Regions from separate parts of the Mesorhizobium sp. M3A.F.Ca.ET.080.04.2.1 genome, predicted to be linked through region 1. Evidence: predicted binding sites of a transcription regulator. Region 1 holds the regulator's gene; each other region holds the start of a gene.
What was found. The regulator PhoB, encoded in region 1, activates phosphate uptake and scavenging genes when phosphate is short. The targets are predictions, from matches to a motif close to TGTCATNNANCTGTCAT.
Positions count from the first base shown of each region.

Region 2: a site for PhoB is predicted at 2,156-2,172, ahead of EJ074_RS15865 (PhoX family phosphatase). Genes of this name have one in related genera too.
Region 3: a site for PhoB is predicted at 2,612-2,628, ahead of EJ074_RS17460 (alkaline phosphatase). Genes of this name have one in related genera too.

Region 1 is NZ_CP034451.1:4,327,437-4,332,714, forward strand. Features, by position in the region: gene pstC (phosphate ABC transporter permease subunit PstC) at 1-749, shown strand, start outside; gene pstA (phosphate ABC transporter permease PstA) at 753-1,604, shown strand; gene pstB (phosphate ABC transporter ATP-binding protein PstB) at 1,601-2,404, shown strand; gene phoU (phosphate signaling complex protein PhoU) at 2,423-3,124, shown strand; gene phoB (phosphate regulon transcriptional regulator PhoB) at 3,144-3,833, shown strand; gene EJ074_RS20675 (ROK family protein) at 3,917-5,158, opposite strand.
Region 2 is NZ_CP034451.1:3,328,374-3,333,651, forward strand. Features, by position in the region: gene EJ074_RS15865 (PhoX family phosphatase) at 95-2,092, opposite strand; gene EJ074_RS15870 (hypothetical protein) at 2,309-2,653, shown strand; gene EJ074_RS15875 (phosphatase PAP2 family protein) at 2,658-3,359, shown strand; gene EJ074_RS15880 (helix-turn-helix domain-containing protein) at 3,451-3,720, shown strand; gene EJ074_RS15885 (SulP family inorganic anion transporter) at 3,910-5,278, shown strand, end outside.
Region 3 is NZ_CP034451.1:3,641,097-3,646,374, forward strand. Features, by position in the region: gene typA (translational GTPase TypA) at 1-269, opposite strand, end outside; gene EJ074_RS17455 (hypothetical protein) at 466-753, shown strand; gene EJ074_RS17460 (alkaline phosphatase) at 964-2,538, opposite strand; gene EJ074_RS17465 (MFS transporter) at 2,681-3,964, opposite strand; gene EJ074_RS17470 (TetR/AcrR family transcriptional regulator) at 4,042-4,656, shown strand; gene EJ074_RS17475 (hypothetical protein) at 4,701-5,278, shown strand, end outside.

The sequences.
Region 1 (5,278 bases):
TCGGCGCTCTGGCGCCGATCTACGGCACCGTCGTCACCGCGGCGATCGCCATCCTGATTGCCGTTCCGATCGGTATCGGCATCGCCATCTTCCTGACCGAGCTCTGCCCGCGCCCCCTCAGGCGCCCGATCGGCATCGCCGTCGAGCTGCTCGCCGGCATTCCCTCGATCATCTACGGCATCTGGGGCCTGTTCGTCTTCGCGCCGTTCCTGCAGACGACGGTGCAGCCTTTCATCATCAACCTGTTCCACCACGTGCCGGGGCTCTCCAGCCTGTTCGCCGGTCCGCCCTATGGCATCGGGCTGCTGACGTCGGCGCTGATCCTTGCCATCATGGTGCTGCCCTTCATCACCTCGATCACCAAGGACGTCTTCGACACGGTTCCGGCGGTGCTGAAGGAATCGGCCTACGGTATCGGCTGCACGACCTGGGAGGTCACGCGGCGCGTCGTCATCCCCTACACCCGCGTCGGCATCATGGGCGGTGTCATGCTCGGTCTTGGCCGCGCGCTCGGCGAGACCATGGCCGTCACCTTCGTCATCGGCAATGCCCATCGCATCAGCGCCTCGCTGTTCGCGCCGGGCACGACGATCTCGGCGACCATCGCCAACGAGTTCACGGAAGCGGACGGGGACCTCTACACGTCCTCGCTGGTGGGGCTCGGCCTGATCCTGTTCATCATCACCTTCCTGATCCTCGCCATGGCGCGCTACATGCTGCTGCGCATGGATAGCCGCACGGGAGCCTGACCGATGTCGACAGCCACGTCGCTCCACCAAAGCCGTAAGCGCAGGAATGCCGTGATGATGACGCTTTGCGTCGTCGCGGCCGGCATCGGCCTTGCCTGGCTGGCGCTGATCCTTGGCGCGCTCCTCTACAAGGGCCTATCCGGCGTCTCACTGTCCGTCTTCACCGAGATGACGCCGCCGCCCGGCGATGCGGGCGGCCTGCTCAACGCCATCTACGGCAGCATCGTGATGACGATCATCGGCATCGTCGTCGGCACGCCGATCGGCGTGCTCGCCGGAACCTACATGGCCGAGTACGGGCGCTTCTCGAAGCTCACCACGGTGGTGCGGTTCATCAACGACATCCTTCTGTCGGCGCCCTCGATCATCGTCGGCCTGTTCGTCTATGAGCTCCTGGTCCGGCCGATGGGGCATTTCTCGGCCATCGCCGGCGCCTTCGCGCTTGCCATTCTGGTGATTCCGGTGGTCGTGCGCACCACCGAGGATATGCTTCTGCTGGTGCCGAACGCCCTGCGCGAGGCCGGCACGGCGATCGGCGCGCCGCGCTGGATCGTCATCCGCTCCGTCGCCTATCGCGCCGCGCTGTCGGGCATCGTCACCGGCATATTGCTGGCGATCGCCCGCATTTCCGGCGAGACGGCGCCGCTGCTTTTCACCGCGCTCAACAACCAGTTCTGGTCGAGCAATCTCAACGCGCCGATGGCCAGCCTGCCGGTGACCATCTTCCAGTTTGCGCTCAGCCCCTATGAGGAATGGCAGCAACTGGCCTGGACCGGCGCCCTCGTAATCACCCTGACGGTTCTCGGGCTGAGCATCTTCGCCCGCAGCCTTACCGGACGCAGAGAGGACAGATGAAACCGATGTTGTCCACCGATTTGAACGTGGCCGAAGCAGCCGTCGAGAAGGCCAAGATCGAGGTCAAGAACCTCAACTTCTACTACGGCCAATCGAAGGCGCTGAAGGATATCAGCCTGACGCTGCCCGAACGCAGCGTCACCGCCTTCATCGGGCCGTCGGGCTGCGGGAAGTCGACGCTGCTGCGCGTCTTCAACCGCATCTACGAACTTTATCCGAAGCAGAGCGCCGAGGGCCAGGTGCTGCTCGACGGCAAGAACATCCTTGACCGCTCGCAGGACCTCAACCTGCTCAGGACCAAGATCGGCATGGTTTTCCAGAAGCCGACGCCGTTTCCGATGTCGATCTACGAGAACATCGCCTTCGGCGTCCGGCTTTACGAGAAGATCAGCAAGTCCGAGATGGACGGCCGCGTCGAGCAGGCGCTGAAGCGCGCGGCATTGTGGAACGAGGTCAAGGACAAGCTTCACGCCAGCGGCCAGAGCCTGTCCGGCGGCCAGCAGCAGCGGCTCTGCATCGCGCGTACCGTGGCGGTGAAGCCCGAGGTCATCCTGCTCGACGAGCCGGCCTCGGCGCTCGATCCGCTGTCGACCGCCAAGATCGAGGAACTGATCGACGAACTCCAGGCCGACTACACGATCGTCATCGTCACCCACAACATGCAGCAGGCGGCGCGCGTGTCCCGGCAGACGGCATTCATGTATCTCGGCGAGCTGGTCGAGTTCGACCGCACCGAGAAGATCTTCACCTCGCCCCGCGAGAAGCGCACGCAGGACTACATCACCGGCCGCTTCGGCTGATCTCATACGAGGACATGAATCATGGCCCATACGGTCGCTTCCTTCGACGAGGATCTCGCCCAGATCAGCCGGCTCATCCGTGACATGGGCGATCTTGCCGGCGCGATGGTCGGCGCCTCGACCAAGGCACTGCTCAATTCCGACAATGCGATGGCGCAGCGCGTGGTCTCCGACGACGCCATCATGGACGCCCGCCAGCGCGAGCTCGACGACCGCGCCATCACCCTGATCGCCAAGCGGCAGCCCATGGCCGACGACCTGCGCAATGTGGTCGGCGCCATCCGCATGGCCGGCGACCTCGAGCGCATCGGCGACCTCGCCAAGAACATCGCCAAGCGCGTCGGCACCGTCGGCGTCAGCGCCGCGCCGCGCGACCTCTCGCATTCCATCGACGGCATGGCGCAGCTTGTACTGATCCAGGTGCAGGGCGTGATCGAGGAGTATGCGGCGGGCGACGCGGCGGCACTCGCCAGGCTGCGCAACGACGACGAGCGCATCGACGTCAAGTACACTTCGGTCTTCCGTGAGCTCTTGACCTACATGATGGAAGATCCGCGCAACATCACCGCTTGCACGCACCTTTTGTTCTGCGCCAAGAATCTGGAGCGCATCGGCGACCATGTGACCAACATCGCCGAGAACGCCTATTACGTGCTGACCGGCACCCAATTGCCCGCAAACCGTCCGAAGCAGGACGAGATGTCGGCGCCGGCGGCCTGACGACAAGGGTGAATTTCCAATGATCGCGCCACGCATCATGGTGGTGGAGGACGAGGAGCCGCTGGGCGTGCTGCTCCGCTACAACCTCGAATCCGAGGGCTATCAGGTCGAAGTGGTGACGCGCGGCGACGAGGCCGAGATCCGCCTGCAGGAGAACGTGCCCGATCTGCTGGTGCTCGACTGGATGGTGCCGGCGGTTTCCGGCATCGAGCTGTGCCGGCGCCTCAGGATGCGGCCCGAGACGGAGCGGCTGCCGATCATCATGCTGACCGCGCGCGGCGAGGAGAGCGACCGGGTGCGCGGGCTGTCGACCGGCGCCGACGACTATCTGGTCAAGCCGTTCTCGACGCCGGAATTCATGGCACGCGTCAAGGCGCTGCTGCGCCGCGCGAAGCCGGAGGTGCTGTCCAGCGTGCTCAAGGTCGGCGACATCGTGCTCGACCGTGAATCGCACCGTGTCTACCGCAAGAAGAGCGAGATCCGGCTCGGACCGACCGAGTTCCGGCTGCTCGAATTCATGATGCGCCATCCCGGCCGCGTGTTCTCGCGCAGCCAGCTGCTCGACAATGTCTGGGGCGAGACGATCTATATCGACGAGCGCACGGTGGATGTGCATGTCGGGCGCCTGCGCAAGGCGGTCAACAACGGCCGCATGCCGGATGTCATCCGCACCATTCGCGGGGCGGGCTACGCGATAAGGGAGGATTAGGTCCGGCGGCGACCCTTATGCCGACCTCGAGGGCGCCCGGCCAACCTTCAGCATTGGTGGCGATCTATCGAAGCAGCGTTGGCTCACGCCACGTTCTTTCCGGCGCCTGCCCGTGCCTGGATGCCCGGCGCGAAGATCTCCTGGTCGACGAAGGTCAGCGCGCGGACGGCGCAGCCCTCGCGGATCAGCGGCAATTCATTCGGCTCGGTGTCGAAGGAAATCGACTTCGAATGCTGGCCGCCGGCGGTCTGGGCGATGGCTGCGCGCAGCGCCGGCTCGATCAGGTCGAAGGCGGCGGCGCTGACGCCGACCATGGCGACCGGCGCCGGGTCGATCAGCGCGAACAGGCTGCCGAGGCCGAAGCCCAGCGCCTCTCCCGCCCGGCGATAGGCTTCGCGCTCCGGGCCGTCATTCTCGCGTGCCCGTGCCGCCAGAGCCCGCATGTCGGCGTCGCCGATGTCGACCGGCTCGGCATCCTCGCCCATCCGCATGGCGTTGCGCCAGATCGCGTAGTTGCCGGCATAGGCCTCGACGCAGCCGCGCCGCCCGCAGCGGCAGAGCGCACCGCCGGGTCGGTGGATCATGTGGCCGAACTCGCCGCCCGAAGAATGGGTGCCGGTGAACAGCTCGCCCTTCAGCACCAGGCCCATGCCAATGCCATGCGAGAGCAGGATGGCGATGAAATTGTCGCGGTAGCGCTCGGGTTCGCGCCACTGCAGCGCCACCGCCATCATGTTGCAGTCGTTCTCCATGGTGGCCGGGATGCCGAATTCCTGTTCCAGTATGTCGGCAAAGGCAATGTCGGTCAGCGGCGTGATCGGCGACCACAGCATCAAGCGGGCATGGGAATCGGTGATGCCTTGGATGCCCATGGCGATGCGGGCGACGCTGCTGACGTCGAGGTCGGGGTCCTCCAGCCGGCGCCGGACGATTGCGGTGCATTCGCCGATCAGTTCATCGCGGGGCAGGGTGAGAGTGTCGAGGCGGCGCTGCTCCTCGGCGATGACCTGGCCAGCATAGTCGATGACGGCGACGGAGAGGAAATTCAGCGACAGCACCACCGTGACCACCGCAGCCGCCTCGGGGTTGAGGGCAAGGCCGACCTGTGGCCGCCCCCGCTTCAGCGCTGCCGCCTCGCTCGCCTTGCTCTCGGCGAGTATGCCTTCCTGAATAAGGTCGGAGGAGATCGCGGATATGGTCGAATGGCTGAGCCCGGTGGTGGCGGCGATCTCCGTGCGCGACGGCTGCCCACCCCGGCGCACGGCCGCAAGCACCATCGCACGGTTGCGCCGACGCAGGTCGTCGTGGCGGATTCCCACCGACATCGTTTGCATTCCTCCCAGTCACCGCAGGCTTTCCGATGACATGGGCAGCGGGTGACAGGTGTGGATAGTGGCAGAACCAGGCGAAGCTGTCATTATTTATTGCGGAACCCGAAAAAAAGT
Region 2 (5,278 bases), 1.0 Mb from region 1:
GTGATGCTGTGGTCATTCTGGAAATCAGCACGTCGGGGAGGCTTCGGCCAGTCCCCAACGTCTGTGACGGTGCCCCGTCGAGCGCCTCGGCGTGTCAGACGGCGATTTTGCCGCCGCCCTGCCTGGTGATGGCGACGACCGAAGGCCGCACTGGCATGTCCGGCTTGAAGTCCGGCCAGCGCGTCGATGGGTCCTCGTAGTAGGACGGGCGGCCGAAGCCTTCCCAGTCCTCGCCGCCGTCGCCCGGATGCTGGACGGCGACGAAGGCGGTCTGGTCGTTGGGCGCGAACAGCGGGCCGCACATTTCGGCGCCGATCGGCACGCGGAAGAACAGCTTCGAGGTCGCCCGCGCGGCGCCTTCGGTATCCACGGCCCAGAGGCCGTCGGTACGGCCGGTGGCCTTCGGGCCCTGGCCGTCGGTCGCGACCCAGAGCCGGCCGGCCGAATCGACCGCGCAATTGTCCGGCATGCCGAACCAACCATTGGCGGTGGTGGCGGTCGAGAAGGTGGCGCCGACATCGGCCACGGAAGGATCGCCGCATTTCAGCAGCACTTCCCATTTGCCCTTGGCGGCGGCGAAGTCGCCGCCGTCCTCGACGATCTCGATGATGTGGCCAAAGGCGTTTGCGGCGCGCGGGTTGGCGGCGTCGACCTGGTCGGCCTTGCGCTTCGAATTGTTGGTCAGCATGACATAGACCTTGCCGTTGCCGGCATTGGGCTGGATGTCTTCCGGCCGGTCCATCTTGGTGGCGCCGAGCAGGTCGGCGGCGCGGCGCGTCTCGATCAGCACGTCGGCCTGGCTGGCGAAGCCGTTCTCTCCCGTCAGCGGACCTTCACCGAACACGATCGGCATCCATTCGACGGTGCCGTCCTCGGCGAACTTGGCGACATGCAGCGTGCCGTCGTCGAGCAGGTTCATGTTGGCGGCACGGTCGTTTGCGTTGAACGCGCCCTTGGTGACGAACTTGTAGACATAGTCGAAGCGCTCGTCGTCGCCGAGATAGAAGACGACGCGGCCGTCCTTGGCGACGATCGATTCGGCGCCCTCATGCTTGAAGCGGCCCATGGCCGTGCGCTTCCGCGGCACCGAATTCGGGTCGTTGACGTCGACCTCGACGATCCAGCCGAAGCGATTGGCTTCGTTCGGCTCCTTGGCGAGATTGAAGCGGTCGTAATGCGCGCCCCATTCATAGGCGCCTTCCGGAATGCCGAGCCGCTTGTAGTTGGCCGCTTCCCTGTGACCCTCCGGCAGGTCGCCCGAGAAATAGCCGTGGATGTTTTCCTCGGCCATCACATAGGTGCCCCAGGGCGTGACGCCGCCGGCGCAATTGTTGAGGGTGCCGATGACCTTGGTGCCGGACGGATCGGCATTGGTCTTGACGCGGTCGTGGCCGGCGACGGGGCCGGAGAGCGCCATCTCGGTGTTGGAGGTGATGCGGCGGTTGAGCTTGCCGTCGCGCACGACCTGCCATTTGCCGCCCTCCTTGCGGATCTCGACAATGGTGCCGCCGTGGGCGGCCATCTCGACATCGACCTGCTCCTTGCTCAGCGGCGCGACCTCGGCGGTCTTCTTGCCGTCCTTGTCGACGATCTTGACGATGCCGGGAAACATCAGGTGCGGGTTGGTGTATTCGTGGTTGACGACCAGCAGTCCGTGCTCGGCCGAGCCGTCGATAGCGATGTAGCCGACATAGTCGTTGTTGTAGCCGAACTGTTTGGCCTGAGCATCGGCCGACTGCTTGGTCGGGTCGAAGTCCGGTGAATCGGCAAAGAGCGGATCGCCCCAGCGCAAGAGCACATCGGCATCGTAGCCCGGCGCGACATGGTGCTTGTCGTCGATGCCGGCCTCGAGCTCGTCGAACTTGAAGGCGGAAGCCTCACCGGCACGCGCTTCGTCGGCTGCGACCAGCGCGAGCGGGCTGACGGTGGCGGCAATGGCCGAAATGGCCAGGGATCCCTTGAGGAAGCCGCGGCGCGAGAACCGCGCGGCAATGATCTCGCCCATGGTGCGGTTGTCGGTGGGATTGACGGGCGGACCGTCATTGTCCTCGAGCTGGCTGGTGCGGAAGCGGGTTTCAGGGGAATCGGTCATGAGCTGTCCTCTGGCTGCTTGAGATGGCTGGGTCTGCGACCTTGGGACCCGTATAGCCGGAGGATCACACTTTCGTGACAGCGCAGGGGTTGCAGCGCTGCTTTGCCGGCTGATGCCCGGGAGCGGCTTGCCCGGCTCGCGCTCAGCTTGACGGTTTCGCGCGGTTGGGAAACAAGGACGCAGCAGGCACGGCGACGCCGGTTCGGAGGGACGAAGGTGAGTTTCTGGGGATTGGCGCAGCTCGGCGTCTCGACGGTGATCTTCCTGTTGGCGGCAACCGCCGCCAAGCAATGGGGACTGGCGCCGAGCCTCGGTAAGATCGTGCTGACGCTGGCGCTCTACTCGCTCGGCAACCTGATCATGCTGAGGCTGATCCGCGAGTTCGGCATGTCGGTGTCGTTCAGCCTGTCGGCGGTGATCCAGCTGGTCTCGGTCAATATCGTGGCGTTGCTGTTCTTCGGCGAGCGGCTCAATGTCTTTCAAGCGACCGGCGTCGTGCTGGCGATCGCCGCCGTGGCGCTGATCACGCTCGGGCCCTATATGCAGCGGCTCTGGGCCTGAGCGAATGAAATCCGCCGCAAGCGCGCTGCTCAACAAGATCGAGTTTCCGGTGCTTCTGGCCGGGCTGGTGATCGCCGGCGGGCTATGGGGATTGCTGGAGCTGATGGAGGTGGCGCGGGCAACGACGCCACATGGCTTCGACACTGATATCCTGCTCGCTTTCCGCCATGCCGGACAGCCGGACAGTCCGATCGGCCCGGCGTGGCTGGAAGGGGCGGTGCGCGACATCACCGCGCTCGGCAGCACCAGCGTGCTGGTGCTGATCACCGGCGCTGTCATCATCTATCTTCTGCTGATCCGCCGGCCGACGACGGCGCTCTTTGTGTTCGTGGCGGTGGCGGGCGGCCAAGTCGTTTCCAGCTTGCTCAAGTTCGAAGTTGACAGGCCGCGGCCCGACCTCGTCTCGCATCTGGTCGACGAGACTTCGCTGTCCTTCCCGAGCGGCCATGCCATGCTGTCGGCAATCACCTATCTCACGCTCGGCTCGCTGGCGGCGCGGTTCCTGCCGGACCGGACCACAAAGATCTTCGTCCTGTGCCTCGCCGTGCTGATCACGGTGCTGGTCGGCACCAGCCGGGTCTATCTCGGCGTGCATTGGCCGTCGGATGTGCTTGCCGGGTGGTGCGCGGGCTTCGCCTGGGCCATGCTGTGCTGGCTTGCCGCGCGCCTGCTGCAGCGGCGCAAGGTGGTGACCGACAGCGAGTAGCCCATGTTTTATCCATCGTTGATGATGCTTGAACCATCATGATATCTGTATTATCCATTGATACTGCAGACTCAGACAAGGGTTCTGGCCGATGATTACTGCCGCGCAGATGCGCGCCGCGAGGGCGTTGGCCGGTATCGACCAGAAAACGCTTGCCGAACGAGCCGGCGTTTCGCTTCCAACGATCCAACGCATGGAGGCGAGTGAAGGCGTCGTCAGAGGCGTGGTCGACACGCTGATGAAGGTCATCCAGGCGCTGGAAGAGGCCGGGGTGGAACTGATCGGCGAGAACCAGGCCAGCGAGCGCGGCGGCAGGGGCGTGCGCCTCAAGGCCACCGTGGCGCAGAACTCGCAGGGCTGAGTCGCGACCGCATCGGCCCGAAATCGGCTCGATTTCGGAAAGCACGATGCGGCGTCGCAGGTTTTCGCGACGGCGACCGCCGACACCAAAGCCGACGATCCCGCCGCCTCGGTCTTTGTTTTGTGCCTGTCGTTATCCCCAAAACGCTATGAACTTTTGGGCGACATGCACTGGAGCGGAAGGCAGTCCATGGATCAGGTCCGGCGGGCAATGCATCACCACGCGCGACCGACATTCGCCGAGCTTTTCACGCCGAAGCTGGTCACAGTGCTGCGTGAGGGCTACACGCTCGCGCATTTGCGGGCCGATACGGTCGCCGGACTGACAGTCGCCATCGTCGCGCTGCCGCTTTCGATGGCGATCGCGATCGCGTCCGGCGTGACGCCCGAGCGCGGGCTCTACACCTCGATCATCGGCGGCTTCATAATCTCGGCGCTCGGCGGCAGCCGCTTCCAGATCGGCGGCCCGGCCGGCGCCTTCATCGTGCTGGTGGCGGCGACCGTCGCCCGCGCCGGTGTCGACGGCCTGCTGCTCGCGACCATGATGGCCGGGGTCTTCCTGCTCGTCATCGGCTATCTGAGGCTCGGCACCTACATCAAGTTCATTCCCTATCCGGTGACCGTCGGCTTTACGGCCGGCATCGCCGTGATCATCTTCTCCGGCCAGATCGTCGAGCTGCTCGGCCTCAAGCTCGCCGGCAAGGAGCCCGGGCCGCTGGTGCCGAAGCTGATTGCGATCGGCGAGGCGGCCGGCACGATCAATCCGGCGGCGGCGTTCGTGGCGGTGCTCACCATCGCGGCGATCGCCCTTCTCAAGCGCTGGCGGCCGAAATGGCCGGCGATGCTGATCGCCATCGGGCTGGCCTCGCTGGTGGTGACCCTGTTTGCGCTGCCGGCGGAGACGATCGGCACGCGTTACGGCGGCATCCCGCGCAGCCTGCAGTGGCCTTCCCTTCCGCCGGTGACCCTGGCCAAGATGATCGACGTGCTGCCGGACGCCATCTCCTTCGCGCTGCTCGGCGCGATCGAATCGCTGCTGTCGGCGGTCGTCGCCGACGGCATGAGCGGGCGCCGGCACCGCTCCAACTGCGAACTGGTGGCGCAGGGCTTCGCCAACATCGTCTCCGCGCTGTTCGGCGGCATCTGCGCCACCGGCACCATCGCCCGCACCGCCACCAATGTGCGGGCGGGCGCGCACGGCCCGGTCTCGGGCATGCTGCATTCGCTGATCCTGCTCGTCCTGATGCTGGCGGCGGCGCCGTTGGCGAGCTACATCCCGCTTGCCGCGCTGGCCGGCGTGCTAGCCGTCGTGTGCTGGGACATGTTCGAGAAGCAAGCCTTCGCCACGCTGCTGCGAGCCTCGCGCGGCGACGCGCTGGTGTTGATGGCGACATTCCTCATCGTCATCTTCCGCGATCTCACCGAAGGCATCGTCGTCGGCTTCGTGCTGGGGTCGATCCTGTTCATCGACCGCATGGCCAAGTCGATCGCCGTCGAAGCCGACCAGACGCTGGTGCCGGAAGACGTCGCCGATCGGCCGAGCGCCTATGATTCCAGCG
Region 3 (5,278 bases), 690 kb from region 1:
ACCATCGACAGGATGCGTTCGACCTCGCCGCCGAAATCGGCGTGTCCGGGCGTGTCGACGATGTTGATGCGGGTGCCTTTCCAGTCGACCGAGGTCGCCTTGGCCAGGATGGTGATGCCGCGTTCCTTTTCGAGGTCGTTGGAATCCATGGCGCGCTCGGCGACGCGCTGGTTGTCGCGGAAGGCGCCGGATTGTTTGAGAAGCTGGTCGACGAGGGTGGTTTTGCCATGGTCGACGTGCGCGATGATCGCGATATTGCGGAGATTCATTTGTCTGGTCTCGGGAGCGTTGCAGGCAGCAGGCTTAACAAGCGCCGCCATTTTCGGTTGCGCGGCTCATACAAGGTTTTTCGCATTTGCGAAAGGGGACGCCGCGCCCCAAATACATGGTCACTGATTCTTAAACGTCTTGGTGTGAAATGATTCCGTTAACCAAGGCGGAACCTTTGCGGGGCCGGGCAGTTCGATGTTCATGACCGATCAGATGTCCAGATTGCGTCCGGTTTTCGCGTGGGCGGCGCTTGGCGTCCTCATCGCGGCAGGAGCCGCGCAGTCGGCCGCGGCCTTGAAGGAAGCCAATCCGGCGCGGCCGTCCGGCACGCAGACGGCTCAGCAGATGTTCGCCGACGCCCCCGAGGGCGTCGACCCGATCGTCACCGGCCCGGTCAGCGCCGCCTTCAAGCAGCGGCAGCAGGCGGCCAACTGCGACACGGCCGTCTGGCCGAATATTCCCTCGACCTGCTACCCGGATTGACGACGGCGCCACAGGAACCCTGGCGGGACAGCACCCCCCTCTGCCCTGCCGGGCATCTCCCCCTCAAGGGGGAGATTGGCAGTTTGCCCCCACCGCCGCGTCCTGCAGCGTTGGAAATTGGCGAAAGCTAATGCGAAATCCGATCTCCCCCCTTGAGGGGGAGATGGCCGGCAGGGCAGAGGGGGGTGCTGTCCCGCCGACGTATTCAGATTAGGCCGACCGCACAGGATCGAGCGTGACCTTGTAGAGCTCGTTGTCGTCGCGGTCCATCAGCCGCACGGTGAGTTGTTCGGTGGCGCCGGAAATGTCGACCAGGCCGAAGAACTGCAGGCCCGCCGAAGGCGGCAGGTTCTGGCCCTGCTCGGCGGTCGGCGCCTTGATGAACTTGAGCTCCGGCCCGAAAGTCATGTCGAAATTGTTGGGGCCGAAGGTGCCGGCGTGGATCGGGCCGGAGACGAATTCCCAGAACGGGCTGAAATCCTGGAACTGCGCCTTGTCGGGGTTATAGTAGTGGGCCGCCGTATAGTGCACGTCGGCGGTGAGCCATACCGTGTTGCTGATGCCGGCATTCTTGATATAGCGCAGCAGGTCGGCGATCTCGAGCTCCCGGCCCTTCGGCAAGCCGTTGTCGCCATTGCTGAGTGCCTCGGCGCCGGTTTTCTTGGCGGCGTCGTTCCAGACGACGAGGCCAAGCGGCATGTCGGCCGCGATGATCTTCCAGGTCGCCCTGGAATTGGCGAGCTCGCGCTTCAGCCACTTGGTCTGCTGCTCGCCGAGCAAGCGCGATTGCGGCGTCATCGTGTCCTCCATGCCCGGGCCGTTCGGGCCGCGATAGGAGCGCATGTCGAGGAAGAACACGTCGAGCAATGGTCCATAGGCGATCTTGCGGTAGACGCGACCCGGTTCCGACGGCTCGTAGCGGATCGTCGTCATCTCGTGGAAGGCGCGCGCCGCGCGGGCCGCCAGCACATGGATGGATTTTTCCGAGTAGCGGTCGTCGGCTGTGAGATCCTTCGAATCCGACCAGTTGTTGACGACCTCATGGTCGTCCCACTGGTAGAAGGTCGGGCAGATCGCGCTCAAGCCCAGCACGTTCTTGTCCATCATGTTGTATTTCCACTGGTCGCGGTACTCATCCAGCGTCTCGGCTACCTTGCGCTTGCCGTCGATCATGACGACGTTCTTCCACTTGCCGCCACCGGGCAGGTCGACCTCGTCCTTCATCACGCCGTCGGCATAGATCGTGTCGCCGGAGTGGAGGAAGAAGTCGGGCGTGTGCTTGCCGATCGTGGCGTAGGTCTTCATGCCGGTCTCGTCGATGCCCCAGCCTTGGCCGGCAGTGTCGCCCGACCAGGCGAAGCGGATATCGCGTTTGGACGCAGGCGCGGTGCGGAAGCGGCCGACGATCGGCTCGGAGACAGCGTTGATGTCAGAAAGGTCGGCGGCGACCATGCGGTAGAAGATGTCCTGGTCGGCGGCGAGATCGGCGAGCAGCCGCTTCACCGTGTAGTCGCTGGCCGGCGACGTATCGAGCGGCGCGAGCTTGGTCGCGTTGGCGAAGCTCTCCGTCGACGACACTTCGAACATGACGCGAGCCGGGCGGTCGGTGCGGGTCCAGACCATGCCGGACGTGGCATCGACATCGCCCGACTGGACGCCATGGGTGAAGACTGGCCGCTGGCTGGCGCGCGAATAGTAAGGCAGCGCGAGCCCGGAGGCACCGACAAGGCCGAGTGCGCTGGCCGAAGTGACGAAAGCGCGGCGGGTCAACGAGAACTTGTTCATGGCTGTCTCCGGGATGGCATTGAACATCGCCGGCCAAGCTCCCGCCTCAATGTTTCAGGCGCATCTCGGAACCATGAAGTTTTGATAACAGTGAACAGGCGATCTCCCCCCTCGAGGGCCCTCGAGGGGGGAGATTGGCGCCTCAAGCCGCCTGCGGTTCCGCCTCGAAGGCCGGCTTGCTGGTGTTGATCAGCAACGAGATGCAGGCGGCGGCAATGCCGGTCATGCCCGCTATCAAGAAGGCAAGCTCGTAATTGCCCTGGAGTTCGCGCATCGTGCCGCCGAAGGCTGCTGCCGCTGCCGCGCCGACCTGGTGCCCGGCGACGATCCAGCCGAACACGATCGGACCGCTGCGGTCGCCGAAGGCCTCGTTGGCGAGCCGCAGCGTCGGCGGCACCGTGGCGATCCAGTCGAGCCCGTAGAGCACGGCGAAGATGATCAGGCTGGTGGCTGAGAAACCGGAATAGGGCAGGTAGATCAGCGACAGGCCGCGCACGGCGTAATACACGCCGAGCAGCTTGCGCGGATCGAAGCGGTCGGTGAGCCAGCCCGACAGCGTCGTGCCGATCAGGTCGAAGATGCCCATCATCGACAAGAGTCCGGCCGCCTGCACCTCGCCGATGCCCATGTCGCCGCAGAAGGCGATGAGATGGGTGCCGACGAGACCATTGGTGGTGAAGCCGCAGACGAAGAAAGTGGCGAACAGGTACCAGAACACCCGCGTGCCGGCAGCGCGGCGAAGCGTGTTCAGCGTGTGCGTCAGGAAATTGCCCTGCGAAGCGGGGGAGACCGGCGGAACGTCGTCGGCGTCGGCGCCGTAGCGGACCTGACCGATCGAGGCCGGGCGCTCCGGCACCAGCAGAAGGACGAGCGGCACCAGCGCTGCCGTCGCGATCGAGACGGCGATCGCCACCGGCTTCCAGCCGCCGGCCTGCGCCAGCGAGGCGATGAGCGGCAGGAACACCAGCATGCCGGTGGCGCTCGACGCCGACATCAGGCCCATCATGAGGCCGCGATTGGTCTTGAACCAGCGATTGACGATGGTGGCGCCGAGCACGCTTGCCACTGCGCCCGAGCCGATGCCGGAAAACACGCCCCAGGTGATGAAGAGATGCCAGGGCTTGCTCATCAGCAGGCTGAGCGCCGTCGAGCCCGACATGATCAGCAGCGCGGCAAGCAGGGTGCGGCGCAATCCGATGCGTTCCATCAATGCCGCGGCGAACGGGCCGGTCAGGCCATAGAGCAGGATGCCGACGCCGGCGGCCATCGAAATGACGTCGCGCCGCCAGCCGAAACTCTCTTCCAGCGGCAGCATCATGACGGCCGGCGCCGAGCGGAGCCCGGCCGCGATGAGCAGGCAGAAGAAGATGACCGCGACGACGACAAAAGCGTAGCGCTGGCCAAACGGGCGGGACTGAGCTATCATGTTACTGACCGGTACGTTGCAATGGGATGGCGCCATACATACGTACCGGTCAGTAACATTGTCAAGCGAGTTGGTTGATGCCATCGGACAATAAAATTGAAGGATCGATCAGCGAGGCGCCTGCCTCGACGCCGAAGGCCGCCGACAAAATCCTCGGCGTGGCGCGCGACTTGTTCTATCGCGAAGGCATCCGGGCGATCGGCGTCGACGAGATCGTCAAGCGCGCCGGTGTGACCAAGCCCAGCCTCTACCGCAGCTTTCCGTCGAAGGACCAGCTCGCGGCTTCCTACCTGCGCCAATACGATCGCGAATTCTGGCAGCGCTTCGACGAGGCCGTCGAGGCCCATCCGGGTGACCCGCGCGCGCAGATCGGTGCTTTTTTGACCCGCGTCGGCAAACGCACGCAGCGGCCGGATTACCGCGGCTGCGGCATGACCAACGCCGCGGTCGAATATCCCGAGCACGGCCATCCGGCGCGCGTCGTCAGCGAGGCCAACAAGCAGGGCCTGCGCCGGCGCCTGCGCGCCATGGCGGCGGCGATGGGCGCGGCGGACCCGGACACGCTTGGCGACGGTCTGCTGCTCCTCATCGAAGGCGCCTATATCAGCGGCCAGCTGTTCGGCCTCGGCGGACCGGCGGCATCGGTCGCCCGCAACGCCGACCTGCTGGTCGAAGCGAGCTTGAAGAAATAGCGGGTGGCGCTACGCTTCGACAACTCAAATGGGAGTTGTCAGCGATGCGTGCTCTTCTGATCTCGCTTGCCGTTGCCGGTCTCTGCCAGGCGGCGCGTGCGGGCGAGATTTCCAGCGTCTACACCGATCTCGACTGGAAGAAGGACTGCGTGACCTACGCCCAATCCGAGGAGGGCGAAGGCGACTGGGCGAGCCTCGCCTGCTCGGGCTATCGCGGCTATCCGGTGCTGATCGCTTACGACGACGCACGCGAATCCCTCTATTACGGCTTTCCCTCCGACGACATGACCGCCGTCTGGGAGAGCTTTTCCGGCCTCAACACCGCGGGGCCGAAGGTCGAATGGCGGATCGAGACCAATGGCGACAAAGCCGTGCCCTTCGCCGTCATTCATCGCCGCGAGATCAGCAATCCCGACAACGAGAACAAGCCGACCGAGGTGCTGGTCGTCGCCAAGGTGGCGCAGCCGGAAGAGCATGGCGGCTGCACGATCGGCCTGGTGCTCGCCACCGGCAATCCCCAGGCCAACGATCAGGCGCGCAAACTCGCCGATGAAAAGGCGAAGGGCTTCGCCTGCGGCAAGGACAAGCGTGAGGTGATCGGCAGCGTCCCCGACTTTGGCCG